DNA from 2 places in the Roseicyclus elongatus DSM 19469 genome. Region 2 is predicted to be linked to the other one. Evidence: riboswitches for the same ligand, from Rfam matches in the RefSeq annotation. Region 2 holds a riboswitch; the other holds the start of a gene.

Region 1 (5,978 bases), 1.1 Mb from region 2:
AGAATGTCATGCGACAGCGTCTCGGTGCCGACGGTATATCCGTTGGGATAATAGAAGGCGGCACGCGGGCCGCCCGGTTCTGCGGTCAATCGGGCCAGATTCGTCTCGAAAGTGGCGATCAGGCTCTCGGCCCGGTCCATCTGATCTAGATGGCCGGCCACCTCTCGCAGGCGGTCGGGAATGTCGATCAGGCTTTGCGCGACCTGGATCTGTTCGACCCGGATGCCGAGATTGCGCAGCATGGCGACCGTGGCGGGGTCGGAATAGACACCGGCCAAGACCAGATCGGGGTTCAGAAGATAGATTTCCTCGGCGCCGCCATGGTTGCGCGGATAGCCCGCCGCCCGATCCGACATGGGCGAGATCAGCGGGTCGGTCGCGATCGCGCTGACCGAGATCAGTTGCCCCGGCGCGGCCAGCAGCATGGCGAACTGATCGGTGCACAGGTTCATGGAAACGACGCGGGCGGGGGCATCCGCCCATATCGATGTGGTGGCGGAGAGGGTCACCCCCACTGCCACCAGAAGATGCTTCAGCCGATCAGAAGCGCGAGCGCAGGCCAATGTAGAATGCCCTGTCGCTGGTGCCGTAGCCGGTTGCGGTCTGATACTCTTCGTCAAAGATGTTCTCGATCCGCAGGTAGATCTCGGCCTCTTCGGTGATACCGTAGCCGATCTGTCCATTGGCGAGAACATAGTCGTCCATCGGGGCCGGATCGACGCGATCCGCGACATTTTGCAGGCTGAAGCTGCCCGACCAATTGGGCCCGAACTCGCCCGCGATCCCCAGCGTGGTATCGTGGCGCGGCACCCGCCGCAGGCGTGCCCCCGTCTGATCCTCGGCCTCGGTGTAGGTGTAGTTGGCGAAGGCTGTCACCGCATCGCTCAGCATGTAATCGGCGGTCAGTTCGACGCCCTGCGTCGTGCTGGTGCCAGGTACCTGGTTATAGCCGCCGCCAGAGAACCTGATCAGGTCGTCGATTTCGGTGTAGAACACGGTCGCGCCCAGCGTCAGGTCACCGAATTCCCGCTCGATGCCCAACTCGATGCTGCGGCTCTGTTCCGGTTCGAGGTCAGGATTGCCGAAGAACCCGGAATACAGCTCGAACAGAGACGGCGCGCGAAACCCCGTTGCGATCGATCCGCGCACCACCGTGCCTTCGGCAGGGCGCCAAGCCGCCGCGATCCGGCCCGTGGCCTGCCCGCCGAAAATGGAGTGTTCGTCATAGCGCAGCGAGGTCGAGAGGTCGAAATCGCTGCCGAACGCCGCGACATATTCGGCAAAAACCGCAGCCGTCTCGACATCGCCCGAATCAGCACCGGCTTCGAAGTCTTCCTCGGTCACATCGATGCCGAATGTCAGCGTATCGGCCTGGCGCACGCTGGCCGTGCCGAGATAGGACAGGGTCACGCGGTCGCCGCGAAAGTCCTCGGTGAAGCCGCCGGGATAATACCGCTCGGTGCGCGACCCGCTGGCCGCGATTTCATGCTCGATGCCAAACGCATCGAAATTGGCATAGGCGCGCAGGCCATAGCGTTCGTCTTCCTGCTCGTCTTGCGTGTCCGCCAGCGTGAAGGCCGGGGCGGGGAACCCGTCGATCTCGCTGAAGCTGTCGATGTAGAAGGCGCTGAACCCCAGTGTCAGCGCGTCGGTGGCGTCGTATTCACCCGTCAGCATCAGGGTGGTGGACTGGTGACCATCCTCTTCGGAATTGCCATCATTCTCGTCGGCCGCCGAGAATCCTTCGGTCACAAGCTCGGTCGCCGAGAAGGACAGCGTCCCGCGTTCGAAGCGCGCCCCGATGCCGAGGCTTGCCAGATACGTCTCGTAGCTGCCGGCCTCGAGGCTGATGGTCACCTCGGTCCCGAGGTCCTCGGGCGCGAGATCGGTGGTGATGTTCACCACCCCGCCGATGGCCTCGGATCCATAGATCGCCCCCTGAGAGCCACGGAGGATCTCGACGCGCGTGGCCGCTGCGCCCGTGAGAACGCCGAAATCGAAACCCATCTGGGCCGAGGACGGATCGGTCACGTCGATGCCGTTCAGGAAAACGGGAATGTAGTCGCTATCGAGGCCCCGGATCCGCACCGTGGTCGCGGTGCCGACCGGGCCGTTCTGGCTGACGCTCAGGCCCGGAACCGTCGCCAGCGTGTTCGACAACTGGATGTCGCCGGCATAACGCAAGTCCTCGGTCGTCAGCACATCGACCGTCACGCCGGTGCGGTCTTCCTCGATCTCGGTCAGGCCGGCCGAGAAGATGATCTCGTCCAGTTGGAAAAGGGTTTCCTGCGCCAGCGCCGGATTCGCGGCAACCAGCGCGCAGACGGCCGTCATGGCCAATCGTTTCGTCATGTGTAGTCCTCCATCGATACCGGCCCCCGGTACTCGGACGTTTTCGATATGTGTCGTTGGAGGCATGTCCCCCGCAGACGGTGCAGTTACGTCACCACTACGGAAGGGTCCGTTGCCCGCTGCGCCACCCGCGCAAGGACAGGGTGATCGCTTTGGCAGGTCTCCTGACTTCGCGGGTCTGGGCGTGGATCGGGCCTTCCCGGGTTGCCCCAGTGGCATATGCCGATCACGCTCACCGCTTACAGTTGCGGGGGCAGTTGCGGAATTTCACCGCATTCCCTTTTCACCGGACGGTTGTGCCGCCCGGACCAAAGCGTCCCTTCGATACGACTGTCAGATTTTTTTGACAAGCGTTTGGATCGCCGCAAGCGACACATGCTGTGCAAATGCAACAGGCGCTTGGGTCAGCCGGGTTCGCCCCAGCCACCGCCGCCGGGTGTCAGCATCTCGATCGCGTCGCCGATCTGCAGCTCGGCCCGCGCGTTCCCGGCAAGGTCCTCGTGCCGCCCATCGCGCCGCAGGACACGGTTTTCCCCGACGGCCCCATCGCCGCCGCCCGCCCGGCCCGGCACGGATACCTTGCGATGCGACGACAGGATGGTGACGGTCATCGGTTCAAGAAACCGAAGGGTTCGGTGCATCCCCTCGCCGCCCCGCCAGGCGCCCGCGCCGCCCGATCCACGCCGATGCGCCATGCGCTCGACCCGCACGGGGAACCGTGTTTCCAACACCTCGGGATCGGTCGCGCGGGTGTTGGTCATATGGACCTGTACGCAGGACGCCCCGTCAAAACCCGGCCCGGCCCCGGCGCCGCCCGCGATGGTTTCGTAATTCTGGATGCGGTCGTTGCCCCAGACGAAGTTGTTCATCGTGCCCTGGCTGCCGGCGATCACGCCCAGCGCGCCATACAGGCATTCGGTGATGGCCTGGCTGACCTCGGTATTGCCGGCGATCACGGCGGCGGGGTGGACGGGGTTGATCATGCTGCCTTCGGGCAGGACGGTCCGCAGAGGTTTCAGACACCCCTCGTTGAGCGGGATGTCGCGCCCCACAAGCGTACGGAACACATACAGCACCGCCGCCGTCGCAATGGCCTTGGGCGCATTGTAGTTATTGCGATGCTGAGGCGAGGTTCCCGTGAAATCGATCACCGCGCGCCCTGCGCCCTGATCCACGGTGATCTTCACATGGATCGCGCTGCCATCATCCAGCGGATAGGTGCAACTGCCATCCTTGAGCGATCCGATCACGCGGCGCACGCTGGCCTCGGCATTGTCTTGCACATGGCGCATATAGGCCAGAACAGTCTCTAACCCAAAGGTATCGATCATCGACCGTACCTCGCGCATGCCGGTGGCATTGGCGGCGATCTGCGCCTCGAGATCGGCCATGTTATCGTCGATATTGCGGCACGGATACCGCCCCGAGGCCAGTAGCGCGCGAGTGTCTTCGGCACGAAAGCGGCCCGCCTCGACCAGCTTGAAATTGTCGATCACGACGCCTTCTTCCTCGATCCGGGTGGAATCGGGTGGGGCGGAGCCGGGGGTTTTGCCCCCGATATCGGCGTGGTGGCCACGGCTGCCGACCCAGAACAGGATCGTTGTGTCATCCGTGTCGAACACGGGCGTTATGACCGTCACATCGGGCAGGTGGGTGCCGCCGTTGAACGGCGCATTCAGCATGAAGGCATCACCGGGCACGATCGCGCCGGCGTTCAGGCGCGCGACCGTGCGCACCGCATCCGACATCGAGCCCAGATGCACGGGAACATGCGGCGCGTTCGCAACCAGATTGCCGGTCGCATCGAACAGCGCGCACGAGAAATCGAGCCGTTCCTTGATGTTCACGGAATAGGCCGTGTTTTGCAGCGTCGCGCCCATCTGCTCGGCGATATTCATGAACAGGTTATTGAACACCTCCAGCATCACGGGGTCGGCCTCGGTTCCCAAGGCGCGTTCGGTTTCTTTCTTTTCCCTGCGCTCCAGGATCATGTTCCCCAGCGCGTCGATGCGACCCTGCCAGCCGGGCTCGATCATGGTCGTGCCGGTGTCTTCGCTGACGACAGCAGGCCCCGATATTCTTGCCCCCACTGGCAGTGCGTCGCGGGCGTAGAGGGGCGTCTGCAGGGTTTCGCCAGACAGATGAACCGACAACAAATCCAAGGGCGCTGGCGCTTGGGTGGCGTCGGGCACGGGGGCATCTGGCGCGTCGGTTGTTCCAATGGCTTCGACTTCGAGCATTTCGAACACGATGTCGCGTCCGGCTGCGGTGAACCCGTATCGCCCATGATGCGCCGCCTCGAAGCCCTCGATCAGGGTCTCTTTCGGGCCGAACGGCACGGCCAGCGATTGGTGCGAGCCTGCATAGCGCAAATGCGCCCGCTGCTCGACATGGATGCGGTCGGGCGCGATCCCTTGTGCCGCCACTTCGCGCGCTGCGTCCTGCGCCAGCTCCTCCAGTCTCTGTTGTGCATGATTGAGACGATCCAGCCCTGCGTCGAACTGTGTCTCGCGCAGCGCGCGGATATCGGCCAATCCCATTCCATAGGCGGACAGGACCCCGGCATAGGGGTGCAGGATCACGGTCGTCATCCCGAGGGCATCGGCCACAAGGCAGGCATGTTGTCCGCCAGCACCGCCGAAACTCGCCAGCGCGTATTTCGTCACGTCATAGCCGCGCTGCACACTGATTTTCTTGATGGCGTTGGCCATGTTCTCGACCGCGATGCGCAAGAACCCTTCGGCGACATCCTCGGGAGAGCGGCCCTCGCCGATCTCGGCGGCAAGCGCTGCGAACTTCTCGTGGACCACGGCGGCGTCGAGCGGTTGATCGGCCTTTGGCCCGAACACGGCGGGGAAATGCGCGGGTGACAGCTTGCCCAGCATCACGTTGCAATCTGTCACGGTCAGGGGCCCGCCACGCCGATAACAGGCCGGGCCGGGATCGGCGCCGGCGCTTTCGGGGCCCACCTGCAACCGACCATCGCGATAGGACAGGATAGATCCGCCCCCGGCCGCGACCGTGTGGATATGCATCATCGGGGCGCGCATGCGCACGCCGGCGACCTCGGTCTCGAAGCTGCGTTCGTACTTGCCGGCGAAATGGCACACGTCGGTCGAGGTGCCGCCCATGTCGAAGCCGATCAGCTTGTCGAATCCGGCCGCTTGGCCCGTGCGCACCATGCCCACGACACCCCCCGCCGGCCCCGACAGGATCGCGTCGCGCCCCTGGAACAGCCGCGCATCGGTCAGCCCGCCGTTGGATTGCATGAAGAACAGGTGCTCGCACCCGCCCCGGCCGAGGTCCAGCGCATCGGCCACCTGATCGACATAGCGGCGCAGGATCGGCGACAGGTAGGCGTCGACGACCGCCGTGTCGCCACGACCCACCAGCTTGATCAGCCGGCTGGCCTCGTGACTGGGGGTGATCTGGGTAAACCCGACCTCGCGCGCGATGTCGGCGGTGCGGGCCTCGTGCGCCGGATTCAGATAGGAGTGCAGATAGGCAATGGCGACAGACCGAATGCCCGTCGCATGGGCGCGGGTCAGCGCGTCGCGCACTGCGTCTTCGTCCAGCGGGGTGAGAGGGTCGCCCGCGGCATCCAGCCGCTCGGGGATCTCTGCGAC
Region 2 (5,978 bases):
CAACTCGAGGCCGCCAGCCAGGCCTCGCCCGCCGCGTGCCGGCCCTGCTCGGACAAATCGCCCAACAACGGCCCCATCAGCGGGTCGAACCTGCCCGGTGCGGGGCCATAGACACGCGGCGCGTCCCGGCCGGAATAGGGGGTCCAGTCGGGTGCCTCAGCACACTGGCTCAGCGCGCGGACCGCCTGCTGAAACAGCGCCGAAAGCGTTGGGAAGGCATCGCGGAACAGGCCCGAGACCCGCAGCGTCACATCGATACGCGGGCGGTCAAGCGCGGCAATGGGAATGATGTCGAGCCCCGAGACCCGCTCGGACCCGTCGTCCCAGACCGGCCGCACCCCCAAAAGCGCCAGCGCCATGGCAAACTCCTCGCCCGCCGTGCGCATCGTGGCCGCCCCTGCGAGATCGACGACCAGCGCCCGCGGCCATTCGCCGTTTTCCTGCCGATGGCGGCGGATCAGCTCTTCGGCCAGCGCCACACCATGCCGAAAGGCGGCGCGCGACGGCACGCTGCGCGGATCAGTGGTGTAGAGATTGCGCCCGGTCGGCAGCACATCCGCCCGGCCACGATAGGGCGAGCCAGACGGCCCGGAATCGATCCGCCGCCCCGATAGCGCGTCCAGCAGCGCCTGACGCTCGGCCTTGGCCGAGGCGGCGGTGTCGAACGGGCCTGCAACCGCCCGCGCGCGGCCCCAGACATGCAGCCCGTCCCCGAATTCGCTGTCCGTCACGTCGCGAACGAAGCGATTGATGCGAGCGATGGCTTCGGTTGGGCAAGAGGCTTCTGTGATCCCAATATCTTTTTCAATACCATGAGCTTGCGCCTCGTTGCGAATGTCGAACATGAACCGCTCACAGGTGCGCGGGTGCAATTCGTCGGCCCTCGGGACCTCGTTTAGCAACGCCTCGAGACGCGCCAAACGCGGCGGCGTGCCCGACGCCTTGAGAGGGGGCGGGACATGCCCGATGGTCACGGCCCCGATCCGCCGCTTGGCTTGCGCCGCCGCGCCGGGATCGTTGACGATGAAGGGGTAGATCACCGGCAGATCACCGATCAGCGCCTCGGGCCAGCAAGTCTCGGACAGGGCGACGGCCTTGCCCGCCAGCCATTCCAGCGCGCCATGCGTTCCGATATGCACGACCGCATCGGTCTGCGTGCGCAGCCAAAGGAAAAAGGCCACATAGGCATGGCGCGGCACCTGCGCGCCGGCCCGATCGTCGTTTTCGCACGGTGCCGGCGCGATCGGGTCCGGTTGCAGCAGGACCAGCGCATTGCCGCGCCGGACAGCGGCAAAGGCAAACCCCTCGGGCGTGGCATCCGGGTCTGCCTCGGGCGCGCCCCAGGCCGATTGAAGGTCGTCGCGCAATGCTTTGGGAAGTAGGGATAATGCGGCGCGATAGGTCGCCATCGGATAGGCGATGCGCCCGGTGCTCAGCGCCGTGTTCAGCGCGGCCCCCTCGGTGATGCGGTATCCGGTCTCGGACAGGTCGTCCAGGATCGCCTCGGCCGATGCCAGCGCGTCGAGCCCCGCCGCATGCGCCATGTTCCAGTCGCGCCCCGGACAGGTGGACAGAACCAGCGCCACACGCCGATCCGCGGGCGGTATGATCGACAGCCGATGCCAGGCCGCGACCCGGTCGGCAATCGCGTCCACGCGGCCCGCCTCGGGCATGTGGACATGACGCGAAAACTGCAGATGGGCATCGCGCGCACCCGGTTCCTTGAAGGACGCGACGCCGGCAAAGAGCCGCCCGTCCATCTCGGGCAGCACCACATGCATCGCCAGATCGGCCGGCGACAGGCCGCTTTCTGCTGCGGCCCAGGCCGCGCGGGTCGAGGTTGCCAGGGCAACCTGAAAGACCGGGACGCCGGCGGCATCCAGCGGCGAAGTCCCGCCCTCGTCCCGGCCGGAAAAAGAGGTGGCATTGACGATGGCAGCGGGACACAGGGCCCCGATCTGCCTGTCCAGCCACACCCGCGCCTCGGGCGCCTTGAGCGACGGGGCAAACAGGCCGAGCGCGCGAAAGCCGCGCGCGCGCAGCGCTGCGAACAGCGCCTCGATCGGCGCAAGGTCCGCCGCCACCAGGTAGGAGCGATAGAAGATCACCAGAACGAGGGGAGCGGTATCGTCGAACCGGGCGGGCGCCGGGCAGCTCACCCCGTCCTCGGGCGTCCAGGCGCCGACTTGCGGCAGCGTCTTGGCCCCCGGTACCGGCCCCGCATAAAGCCCCGCCGCAAGCGCCATCTGCGCCAGCGCCGCCTGTGCCGCCACCGCACCGCCGCTGTCGCAAAGCGACGCCAGCCGCCGCAACGTCGAGACCGGCACAGTCGAGACCGCGTCGAGCCGCGGATCGGGCCGCCCGTCGGCGGGCAGAACGGCCAGGGCGATCCCCTTCTGCCTGGCCAGCGCCTCGACCCTTTGCAGACCATAGGGCCAATAGGGCGCCCCCCCGATCAGGCGGATCAGGATGCCCTTCGCCCCCTGAAGCGTCTGCTCGACATAGGCATCGACCGAGCGCGGATGCTTGAGCGCCGCGATATTGGCCAGGCGCAGCGCGGGCATCCGCCCCTCGGGACCGCCCGCGCGGTGCCACCCCGCCGCGAAGGCTCCGAGGTCACTGTCGGAAAACGACAAGACCCCAGATCCGCGGGCGTCTGCCCCAGATCGGTCGGCGTTCCGGTTTCCTCGAGCCCGTGGCCGTCTCGGAAAATGACATGCATGCGAGCCTGTGCCTCGACTTACTCAGCGGCGTGTGCGTCGGGCACTAGGATACCCCGCATCGCAGCAGGGTCCACAGGGTTCGGCCCGGCGATCGTGATGCGGTGCCATGGCACGGGTGCCCGGGGCCTGTCACACTGGTGGCGCGCCCGCGCGATCGGTGTGCCCGGGTTCGACAACTCGGGACGGTCGAAGACCACAGTGGCGAAAACATCATGCCTGCGGTCGTGATGTTGGCGGCTGCGAGGGGCAGTCCCGTCACCAATGGGGCCCACGGCGCCTTGTCGGCCGCGCGTGCAGATCGGAAGCTCCACCTGTGATGCTGCGCGCGGCATGCGGTCTCCATCCTGTCAGGTCGACGCAGGCCCAAGGCGCGGAATGGCGGATTGGGCCCCCGGTCCGACACCGGGGCACCACGCCCGGTTTGAGTCTTCGCGCTGGCAGGTCCACCGGCTTGCGCATCTGAGGGGTGGCCTTGGCCAGTCGCCTGGCCTTGCCGTCCCCCGGCCCGGAACCAGTGGCTTGTGAACGCCCTCTCCGGTCACGGTCGCGGGGGCGGGCGCCTCGGGCCGCTGTGAAGCCCTGTCGCATTCCCATTCCACCCGTAAACCTGCAGGCACCAGCCCATCACGTATCGAAACAATACGTGACCTTGTCAATCCGGAGGCTCCGACATGAGCCATGACCACGCGGACCACGACCGTACATGGCCGCAACGCGGTGTCCTTGCAGCGGCCGCCCGGCCCATGTTCCTGCTTGCCGCGCTCTGGGCCGCCGGGGCGGTCGCCTTGTGGCAATGGGCGCCCGAGGTGATGGCCGGTCTGCCGGACCCGCTGTCGTGGCATATCCACGAGATGACCTTTGGCTTCGGCGGGGCGGCCATCGCCGGGTATCTGTGCAGTGCCGTCAGCAGCTGGACAGGCCGCGCCCCGATACAGGGGGCCCCGATCGCGGCGCTGGTCGTTTTGTGGTCGGGCGCGCGCGCGGGCCTTCTGGCGCCGGACGTGCCGGGGTGGATCGCCGCGCTTGCCTCGGCCGGGTTCTTCTGGCTTGTCGCAGCACTTCTGGCGCTCGAGGCGCGGCGCGCGGGCAAGGGGTGGCAACCCGTCTTCATGGCCGCGTCCGGTCTGGCGGGCGTCATTTCCGGCGCGTGGATCCTGGTAATGGAGGCCGGCGGTTTTCACCCGGCCTTTCCGGCCATCGCCGTGCTCGGCTTCGCCGCGATGCTGATCCATATCGGCGGACGCATGGTGCCGGCCTTCCTCGACTATGCCGCCCGTTCGGAGGGGCAGCCCGTGCGCGTGGTGCCGGCCCTGCCGCGTCGCCTGACGCTGGCCGCCGTCCTGGCGGCGGCGGCGCTTTTGGCTGGCGGCGCGATCTCTGCGGCCTCGGTCGCGCTTTTGGCCGGCGGCGTCCTGATGCTGGCCTATATCGCGACATGGCCACTGTCCGCCGCCCGCGATGACGTGCTGCTGGCCATCCTGACCCTTGCCTGCCTGTGGGTGCCGGTGGGCCTGATCCTGTGGGGGCTGTCGCTGCGCGGCATGGCCCTTGCCCCCGCCGAGGCACAACACGCCCTCGTGCTCGGTGCCATGGGCGGTCATTTTATGGGGCTGGCCGCACGGGTCTTTGCCCACCGAACCCCAATGGGCCTGAAGGCGCGCGGCGGCATTGCGCCGGTCTATCTGCTGATCCTGTGCGCCGTTCCGGCCCGCATGGCCGGCTTGATCGACCTGTCGGCCGTGTTGTGGTGCCTGGGCTGGCTGGGATTTGCCATGGTCATGACCCCGCATCTCAGCGGGCCATTGCCTCGCCCCGTTTTCAGCGGGTCACGCCGTCAAGGGTGATTGCGCGCCGCAGACGCTTCACTATGGTGGCGTCCGATGGTGGCAGACCGGCCCTAGGGCCCTACATGAACGCGCGCATGGCGGATCGGCACGGCCCTGGACGGGTCGAAGGTGCGATGCCTGACCGCCCGAAACCCCGATCGCCCGAGAGGAGGCACACCCGCATGACGGCAACGCTCAGACCGCCCCCCCGCCAGCCCCTGCCTCGGCGTGTGCGTGATCGATGACACGGGACGCGCCTGCATAGGCTGCGCCCGCACGCTGGACGAAATCGCCATATGGGGCCGCGCCAGCGACGCCGAACGTGCTGCGGTTTGGGCTGCTCTGCCGCGGCGTGCGGCCGAGATGGGCCTGACGGTCCGACGGCTTCACTGGCAGGGCGATGAGCTGCTGGACGAGGTCGAGGCCCGTTTTGCAAGCGCCTCGGGCAGTTTCGTGGCAGGTGTCCATGGCGCGGCGGCCGAGGTTCTGCGCGCCCCGGACGAAGCCTTCGAGGCGCAGCGAAACGGCGCTGTCCTGACCCTCAGAACAGGCCGGGCGGCCCTGCGCCTCGAGGCGGCGGTTTACCTCACCGCCTTCGAAATCCAGCGCGCGGACGGCGCGCCACTGATCGCGTTGGCCGTGCCATCGGGCCGCGCGCGGCTGGCCGCCGCCCACGCCCTGACCGATCTGGGGCCGGACGACGACAACCTGCTGGCGCGCGATGCCGGGGGGCATCGCTTCGATGTCGGGCTGGGCCGGCGCGCGGCGCGCTTCACGTTGCGCTGCCCCGATGACCTGGCCCGGGCCATCGCGCCCCATTGCGGCACGCCCTGGCCGGACTGCATGGGCCGGATCGACGCCGCCGTTCTGGCGGCAAGCCCCGTGCGCGTGGTCGAGGCCCCCTGCCTGCGCGCCGAGGTCGATACCGAGATGACCCCGCCGGGCGGCACGCCGCCCGATGGGCCGCATACCCGGCTGACACCCGATGACATCGCGCAGGGGGTCGACACGCCGCCATCCGTGCCCTTGCCCGAGGATTACGCGCTGTCGGCCTTGTTCTATCCCGCCTGATCCGGTGCCTCGCGCGTTGATGATCCAGGGAACCGGCAGCAATGTCGGCAAGTCCCTGCTGGTCGCGGGGCTGTGCCGCGCGGCACGGCGGCGCGGCCTGTCGGTTGCACCGTTCAAACCGCAGAACATGTCGAACAATGCCGCCGTGACCGCCGATGGCGGTGAGATCGGGCGTGCGCAGGCGCTGCAGGCCATGGCCGCGGGGCTGCCGCTTCAGACGGACATGAACCCGGTGCTTCTGAAACCCGAAACCGATATCGGCGCGCAGGTGATCGTGCAGGGCCGGCGCGTGACGACCTCCATGGCCCGCGACTACCAGGCCATGAAAGGGCAGTTGTTGGCCCGCGTGCTGGAGAGT

Evidence for each region. A riboswitch is a leader RNA that binds a small molecule or an ion and turns the genes downstream of it on or off. The one in region 2 is predicted to bind cobalamin.
Region 1: it holds a riboswitch for cobalamin, as region 2 does, so the genes downstream of both, ROSELON_RS04700 (TonB-dependent receptor plug domain-containing protein) here and cobN (cobaltochelatase subunit CobN) in region 2, are expected to answer to the same signal.

Annotation. Positions count from the first base shown of each region.
Region 1 covers NZ_CP004372.1:983,513-989,490, reverse strand. Annotated here, with positions in the region: gene ROSELON_RS04705 (ABC transporter substrate-binding protein) at 1-452, opposite strand, end outside; gene ROSELON_RS04700 (TonB-dependent receptor plug domain-containing protein) at 541-2,352, opposite strand; cobalamin riboswitch at 2,490-2,680, opposite strand; gene ROSELON_RS04695 (hydantoinase B/oxoprolinase family protein) at 2,757-5,978, opposite strand, start outside.
Region 2 covers NZ_CP004372.1:2,075,369-2,081,346, reverse strand. Annotated here, with positions in the region: partial or broken gene cobN (cobaltochelatase subunit CobN) at 1-2,722, opposite strand, end outside; cobalamin riboswitch at 3,143-3,359, opposite strand; gene ROSELON_RS10120 (NnrS family protein) at 3,395-4,567, shown strand; partial or broken gene ROSELON_RS19195 (DUF1289 domain-containing protein) at 4,775-4,891, shown strand; gene ROSELON_RS10115 (DUF6925 family protein) at 4,913-5,620, shown strand; partial or broken gene ROSELON_RS10110 (cobyric acid synthase) at 5,625-5,978, shown strand, end outside.